2 regions of the Streptomyces sp. NPDC058145 genome follow, and region 1 is predicted to be linked to the other one. Evidence: riboswitches for the same ligand, from Rfam matches in the RefSeq annotation. Region 1 holds a riboswitch; the other holds the start of a gene.
What was found. A riboswitch is a leader RNA that binds a small molecule or an ion and turns the genes downstream of it on or off. The one in region 1 is predicted to bind glycine.
Positions count from the first base shown of each region.

Region 2: linked by a shared signal. The riboswitch ahead of gcvP (aminomethyl-transferring glycine dehydrogenase) and the one ahead of gcvT (glycine cleavage system aminomethyltransferase GcvT) in region 1 are both predicted to bind glycine.

Region 1 covers NZ_JBHVUH010000011.1:46,833-50,847, forward strand. The annotation lists gene glyA (serine hydroxymethyltransferase) at 1-386, opposite strand, end outside; gene gcvH (glycine cleavage system protein GcvH) at 401-778, opposite strand; gene gcvT (glycine cleavage system aminomethyltransferase GcvT) at 895-2,022, opposite strand; glycine riboswitch at 2,182-2,279, opposite strand; gene ACFVVO_RS24810 (AAA family ATPase) at 2,458-3,135, shown strand; gene ACFVVO_RS24815 (enhanced serine sensitivity protein SseB) at 3,201-3,995, shown strand.
Region 2 covers NZ_JBHVUH010000003.1:642,202-646,216, reverse strand. The annotation lists partial or broken gene ACFVVO_RS09895 (DNA polymerase IV) at 11-1,569, shown strand; gene ACFVVO_RS09890 (PRC-barrel domain-containing protein) at 1,491-1,862, opposite strand; glycine riboswitch at 1,981-2,075, shown strand; gene gcvP (aminomethyl-transferring glycine dehydrogenase) at 2,250-4,015, shown strand, end outside.

The sequences.
Region 1 (4,015 bases):
TGCGTGAGGTGGCCGCCGTGCGCCAGGTCCAGGCCGAGGATGGTGTCCCCGGGCTGGGCGAGGGCGAACAGCGCCGCCTGGTTCGCGGAGGCGCCGGAGTGGGGCTGGACGTTGGCGTACTCGGCGCCGAACAGCTCCTTGATCCGGTCGATCGCGATCTGCTCGGCGACGTCGACGTGCTCGCAGCCGCCGTAGTAGCGGCGGCCCGGGTAGCCCTCCGCGTACTTGTTGGTCAGCACCGAGCCCTGGGCCTCCATCACCGCGAGCGGCGCGAAGTTCTCCGAGGCGATCATCTCCAGCGTCGACTGCTGGCGGTTCAGCTCGGCGTCGACCGCGGCGGCGATCTCCGGGTCCAGTTCGTGCAGGGACGTGTTCAGGACAGTCATACGGCTACGACTCCTCAGCCGGCGTTCTGGGCGGTGTACTCGTCGGCGGAGAGCAGGTCGGCCGGCTCCTCGGTGACGCGTACCTTGAACAGCCAGCCGCCCTCGAAGGGGGCCGAGTTCACCAGCGACGGGTCGTTGACGACGTCCTCGTTGACCTCGGTGATCTCACCGGTGACCGGCGAGTAGAGGTCCGAGACCGACTTGGTCGACTCCAGCTCGCCGCAGGTCTCACCCGCGGACACCGTGGCACCGACCTCGGGGAGCTGGGCGTAGACCACGTCGCCGAGCGCGTTGGCCGCGAACTCGGTGATGCCGACCGTCGAGACGCCGTCCTCGGCGGCCGACAGCCACTCGTGCTCCTTGCTGTAGCGCAGCTGCTGGGGGTTGCTCATGGCCTGAATTCTCCTGTACGCGCGGGAGTGCTGATGAATGGGGGACTGCTGGGCCTGCTGCTGAGCAGCGGGGATGTGCGCAGGGTCATGCCCGGTGGACGGACCGCGCTCAGTGTCTACTTCTGGCGCTTGTAGAAGGGGAGCGCCACGACCTCGTACGGCTCGTGGCTGCCCCGGATGTCCACGCCGACACCCTCGGCGCCCGGCGCCGCGTGCGCCGCGTCGACGTACGCCATCGCGATCGGCTTGCCCAGGGTGGGGGAGGGGGCGCCGGAGGTGACCTCGCCGATCACCGTGCCGCCCGCGACGACGGCGAACCCGGCGCGCGGCACCCGGCGGCCCTCGGCGACCAGGCCGACGAGCTTGCGCGGCGGGTTCTGCTCGGCACGGGCGGCGGCCTCGGTGAGCGCCTCGCGGCCCACGAAGTCGCCCTCCTTCTCGAACTTCACCACCCGGCCGAGCCCGGCGTCGAAGGGGGTCAGGGAGGTGGTCAGCTCGTGCCCGTACAGCGGCATGCCCGCCTCGAGGCGCAGGGTGTCCCGGCAGGACAGTCCGCACGGCACCAGGCCGGCGCCCTCGCCCGCCTTGGTCAGCGCCTGCCACAGCTCCACCGCGTGCTCCGGCTTCACGAACAGCTCGAAGCCGTCCTCGCCGGTGTAGCCCGTGCGCGCGATCAGGGCGGGCACGCCGGCGACGGTGCCGGGCAGGCCCGCGTAGTACTTCAGGCCGTCCAGGTCGGCGTCGGTCAGCGACTTCAGGATGCCGGGGGACTCGGGGCCCTGGACCGCGAGCAGCGCGTAGGCGTCCCGGTCGTCGCGCACCTCGGCGTCGAAGCCCTCGGCACGCTCGGTCAGCGCGTCCAGCACCACCTGGGCGTTGGAGGCGTTGGCGACGACCATGTACTCGTGTTCGGCCAGCCGGTAGACGATCAGGTCGTCCAGGATGCCGCCGTCGGCCTGGCAGATCATGGTGTAGCGGGCTCGGCCGACGCCGACGGAGGCGATGTTGCCCACCAGGGCGTAGTTCAGCAGGTCGGCCGCCTGCGGCCCGGTCACGGTGATCTCGCCCATGTGGGAGAGGTCGAAGAGACCGGCCTTGGTCCGCACCGCGAGATGCTCGTCGCGCTCGGATCCGTAACGCAGCGGCATGTCCCAGCCGGCGAAGTCGGTCATCGTCGCACCGAGCGAGCGATGCAGGGCATCGAGCGCGGTACGGCGCGGTCCAGTGGGTTCGGTACTGCTCATCGGTCGGTCGTCTCCCAGGGTGCAGGTATGACAGGCGAGGAACGTTCCTCCCCATCTGTCATCGGAACCTGAGAGGTTCGCCATGATCCTCGCGAGGAGTGGTCACGGCTTGCACCTTGGGTGGAGCCACTGTCGCAGCGGCCCGCTTTTCAGATGTGCCTCGCCCGCGCGGTAACGGGGCCTGAGAGATTCAAGGGAGGGACTTGCTCCTTCGGCGTCCCAGCGGAGCTGGCTGGGAACTCTCCCGCGCGGATTCAAGCGGCCGGTATGCAGTTGGCGCGCACATCATTGCACGCCGCGCCCCGCCCCGTCAGGGCCCGCATCTGTAACCGAGCTGTGGCAGTACGCGCACCCAACCGCTGGACCGACGCATTACCTTCTCTTTACATTCAATGGGCAAAGGGTCTCCGAGCCCACAAGGGGAGGACGATGACGGTGAACAGGACCACTGCCTACGCCGCCACCACCGGTCTCGCGGTGCCGAAGCCGCCCTCCGCCCCGGCCCGCGAGCGCTGCGCCGAGCGTCCCGCCCCGGTCGTCCGCGACCTGCGCGAGCGCGCCGGGCGCAGCCCGCACGACCTGCTCTTCGGACCCCACGACCTGGTGGTGATCACCGGGCTGCCCGGCAGCGGCAAGTCCACCCTGATGCACCGCGCGGTCCCCGGCCACCGCGTCGACTCCCAGGACACCCGCGACCGCTGGGACGCCCGCGCGCCCCGCTTCCTCCCTTACGCGCTCTACCGCCCCCTGGTCCGGCTCTCCCACTACGCCGGACTGCGCCGCGCCCTCGGCACCGGCGAGGGAGTCGTCGTGCACGACTGCGGTACCCAGGCATGGGTGCGCGGGTGGCTGGCCCGCGCGGCCCGGCGCCGCGGCGGCACCCTGCACCTGCTCCTGCTCGACGTCACCGTGGAGACCTCCCGCGCGGGCCAGCGCGAGCGCGGCCGCGGTGTCTCCCGCTACGCCTTCCGCCGCCACCGCCGGACGGCGGCCCGTCTGCTGCGCGCGGTGGAGCGCGGAGAACTGCCCGCCGGCTGCGGCTCGGCGGTGCTGCTGGACCGGGACGCCGCGGACGTGCTGCGCCGCATCGGCTTCGCCGGCCGATCCGGCTGAGCGTTGTCACGGCCACCCGCTAGCCTTTCGGACCACAGCAGTGGTTCCCAGCAGGCGGCAGGCAGATGGACTTCTCGGCGGCGGACCTTCCCGCGGACTTTCCGGCACAGACGCACCCCCACCCGCACGGCGGTTGGCCCGGCAACGAACTGGAGGAGGTGCTCTCGGCCTCCCTCGGCATACCCGGCGCGGGCGGCCGGATCGCCGAGGTACTGGGCCGCAGCCTGCTGTGGATCCCGCTGCCCAACGGCGGCGGCCCGCACAGCGGCCCGCTGGACCTGCCCACGATGGAGATCGAGGGCCAGGTGTACGTCCCGGTCTTCAGCTCCGAGGAACAGCTCCGCCTGGCCGCCGGCTCCCACATGTCGTACACGGTCGCCCCGGCGGTGGAGTTCGCCCGGGGTCTGCCCCCGCAGGCGGGCATCCTCGTGAACCCCGACGGAGTGGTCGGCCTGCCGCTGCCGCCCGAGGCGGTGGCCGAACTCTGCCGCACCGGCCACACCCCGCTGGACGGCCCGGCCACCGGTGGCCGGGTCCGTCTCTTCGAGCCGGACTGGCAGGACGACCCGGTCGACTTCCTCTCCGCCGCCTCCGCCGAGTTCGCCGGCACCGGTGTGGTGGTCACAGCCCGCCGCTGCCTCGCCTCCGTGGAGACGGCCGACCCGGTGATGTTCGTGGGCGTGGAACTCTCCCAGTGGGAGGACGACCTGCGGGCCCTTCCCCTGGAGGCCCTCGGCCGGGCCCTGGGCAGAGCCCCGGTCAAATGGCAGGTCAACCTCGTCCTCCTGGACGTCACGGACGACCCGGTAGCCACCTGGCTCAAATCCAACGTCCGACCCTTCTTCCAGTACGGCCACTGACCGGCGGGCTCGGGGACGGC
Region 2 (4,015 bases), on a different contig from region 1:
CATCGGAGATGTGAGAAACGCGCCCACGATCCTGCATCTCGACATGGATGCCTTCTACGCCTCGGTGGAGCAGGCATCCAAGCCGAGCCTGCGGGGCAAGGCCGTGATCGTGGGCGGACTCGGACCGCGCGGCGTGGTGGCCACCGCGTCCTACGAGGCGCGGGTGTTCGGGGTGCACTCGGCGATGCCGATGGCCCAGGCGCGCCGGCTGGCACCCAACGCCGCGTACCTGGTGCCGCGCTTCAGTCTCTACCGGTCTGTGAGCGAGCAGGTGATGGCGCTGCTGCGGGAGCTGTCGCCGCTGGTGGAGCCGCTGAGCCTGGACGAGGCGTTCGTCGACCTCGAGGTCCGGGAGGCGGCCTGGGACGCGGACTCGGCGCGCCGCGTGGGGACGAGGCTGCGCACCGAGATACGGGCGGTCACCGGGCTCACGGGGTCGGTGGGGCTCGCCGCCTCCAAGATGCTCGCGAAGATCGCCTCGGAGGAGGCCAAACCGGACGGACTCGTCCTCGTGGAACCCGGCACCGAGCGGGCGCTGCTCGGGCCGATGCCGGTGCGGACCCTGCCCGGGGTGGGGCCGGCGACCGGGGACCATCTGCGGCGGGCCGGGATCACCACGGTCGAGGAGCTGGCCGAGGCCGGCGAGGACGAACTCGTGCGGCTGCTCGGCAAGGCGCACGGGCACGCGTTGTACGCGATGGCGCTGGCGCGCGACGACCGGCCCGTGGTCGCCGAGCGGGAGACCAAGTCGGTTTCCGTCGAGGACACCTACGACGTGGACATCCACGACCGGCTGCGGGTCGGTATCGAGGTGCGGCGGCTCGCCGACCGGTGCGTGCGGCGACTGCGCGAGGCCGGGCTGTCGGGGCGGACCATCGTGCTGAAGGTCCGCCGGTACGACTTCTCGACGCTGACCCGGTCCGAGACGCTCAGAGGGCCCACGGACGACCCCGCGGTGATCCGGGAGGCGGCCGAGCGGCTGCTGGACCCCGTGGACACCACGGGCGGGGTGCGGCTGCTCGGTGTGGGTGTCACCGGGCTCGCCGACTACACCCAGGAGGACCTGTTCGCCCAGGCGGCGCAGCCCTCGCGGGCGGCGCAGGCGCCGGAGGAGCCCGTGGCCGAGAGGGTGCGGGAGCGGCCGGAGCCCGTCGAGCGGCAGTGGCGTGCCGGGCAGGACGTGCGGCACGCCGCGTGGGGCCACGGCTGGGTGCAGGGCAGTGGCCTGGGCCGGGTGACGGTGCGCTTCGAGACGCCTCAGTCGGAGCCGGGGCGGGTGCGGACGTTCGGCGTGGAGGATCCCGCGCTGGAGCCGGCGGATCCGCTGCCGCTGGTACTGGGCAGGGATCCGCTGCCGCGGGTGCCGGACGCCGGTCCGCCGCCGCGCCTGTCGGGTGCTGTCGACGCCGATCCGTAGCGGGTGCCCGTGGTCCGCCGGATGCGGGCTTCGTCGTGGTCGCGCGCGGTTCTCCGCGCCCCGCGGTGCGGGCTCAGGGCTCCTCGGTGCCCGCCAGCTTGCCGAAGTCGTGGTCCGCCAGCGGGGAGGGCGCCGCCACGTCCAGCCCGTAGTGGTGGTAGAGCTGGAGTTCCTGTTCGGGGGAGAGGTGGCGGCCCACGCCGAAGTCGGGTGCGTCCTTGATGAGCGCACGGTCGAAGGGAACCTGCAGGGCGCCCTCGACGATCTCGCTGGGCTCAAGGGGGACGAAGGCGTCCCGGGAGAACAGACCGGTGCGTATGGCGGCCCACTCCGGCACACCCGTGGCGTCGTCGAGGTACACCTCGTCGATGGTGCCGATCTTGGTGCCGGTGCGGTCGAACGCCTTGCGGCCGATCAGGTTGCGCGGATCGATGTCGGTCTGCACGGTCCCTCTCCCTCCACTGGTCGCAACTCATCCGTAAGCACTACGAAAGAGCACAATCAGGGAGGCGGCCACTCGAAGGCCCGGGCGTTGACCTCGCTGGTAGGCTGACAGCGGCTGCTGACCCCGTGCGGGAGAGTCCTCCGACCACCTCGGAGGCGCCGAAGGAGCAAATCCTCCCCGGAATCTCTCAGGCTCACGTACCGCACGGACGAGGTCACTCTGGAAAGCAGGGCGGATGTCGACGGCGTCCGCCCTCACCGACGGTGAAAGCCGGCGCCCTCGGGCCGCCGGTGAAGCTCTCAGGTCGAGATGACAGAGGGGGAGGCCGTCGGGGTATCCGTACCGGGGTGCCCCTCGAAGGTCGTGTCAGACCAGGAGGCCTCCGCAATGACCGCCTATCGCACCCCGCTCTCCGAGCTCGAAGCGGGCATCCCCTTCGAGCAGCGCCACATCGGGCCCGACCAGGAGGCGCGGGCCAAGATGCTCGCGCACGTCGGCTACGGCTCGCTCGACGAGCTCACCGCCGCCGCGGTCCCGGATGTGATCAAGAACGCCGACGCCCTGGACCTGCCGGGTGCCCGCACCGAGGCCGAGGTGCTCGCCGAGCTGCGCTCGCTCGCCGACCGCAACCAGGTCCTCGGCTCCATGATCGGCCTTGGCTACTACGGCACCTTCACCCCGCCGGTCGTGCTGCGCAACGTCATGGAGAACCCGGCCTGGTACACGGCCTACACGCCGTACCAGCCGGAGATCTCCCAGGGCCGGCTCGAGGCCCTGCTGAACTTCCAGACCATGGTCGCCGAGCTGACCGGGCTGCCGACGTCCGGCGCCTCCCTCCTCGACGAGGGCACGGCCGCCGCCGAGGCCATGGCGCTGTCCCGGCGCATGGGCAGGAACAAGAAGGGCCTGTTCCTGGTCGACGCGGACGCCCTGCCGCAGACCGTCGCCGTCATCGAGACGCGCGCCGAACCGACCGGCGTCGAGGTCGTCGTCGCCGACCTCTCCGACGGCATCCCGGCGGAGATCGCCGAGCGCGAGATCAACGGCGTGCTGGTCCAGTACCCGGGCGCCTCGGGTGCCGTCCGCGACATCAAGCCGGTCATCGACCAGGCGCACGAGCTGGGCGCCCTCGTCACCGTCGCCGCCGACCTGCTCGCGCTCACCCTGCTGACCTCGCCGGGCGAGCTGGGCGCGGACATCGCCGTCGGCACGACCCAGCGCTTCGGCGTGCCGATGGGCTTCGGCGGGCCGCACGCGGGCTACATGGCGGTGCACGAGAAGTTCGCGCGCAGCCTGCCCGGCCGTCTCGTCGGCGTGTCCGTCGACGCCGACGGGCACAAGGCCTACCGCCTGGCGCTGCAGACCCGTGAGCAGCACATCCGCCGCGAGAAGGCGACCAGCAACATCTGCACCGCCCAGGTGCTGCTCGCCGTGATGGCCGGCATGTACGCCGTCTACCACGGCCCCGAGGGACTGCGGACCATCGCCCGCCGCACCCACCGTTACGCCACGATCCTCGCCGAGGGACTGAAGGCGGGCGGCGTCGAGATCGTGCACGGCGCCTACTTCGACACCCTCACCGCGCGCGTGCCCGGCAGGGCCGCCGAGGTCGCGGCCGCCGCCCGGGACAACGGCGTCAACCTGCGTCTCGTCGATGCCGACCTCCTCTCCCTGGCCTGTGACGAGACCACCAACCGGGCTCAGGTGGCGGCCGTCTTCACCGCCTTCGGCGTCGAGGGCGACATCGAGGCGCTGGACGCGGCGGCCGGCGAGGCCCTGCCCGAGGCCCTGCTGCGCACCGACGACTACCTCACTCACCCGGTCTTCCACGAGCACCGCTCCGAGACCGCGATGCTGCGCTACCTGCGCCGGCTCGCCGACCGGGACTACGCGCTCGACCGCGGCATGATCCCGCTGGGCTCCTGCACCATGAAGCTCAACGCGACCACCGAGATGGAGCCGGTCACCTGGCCCGAGTTCGGCCAGCTGCACCCCTTCGTGCCCGCCGAGCAGGCCGAGGGCTACCTCACGCTCATCCGCGAGCTGGAGGAACGTCTCGCCGAGGTCACCGGCTACGACAAGGTCTCGCTCCAGCCGAACGCCGGTTCGCAGGGCGAGCTGGCGGGTCTGCTGGCCGTGCGCGGCTACCACCG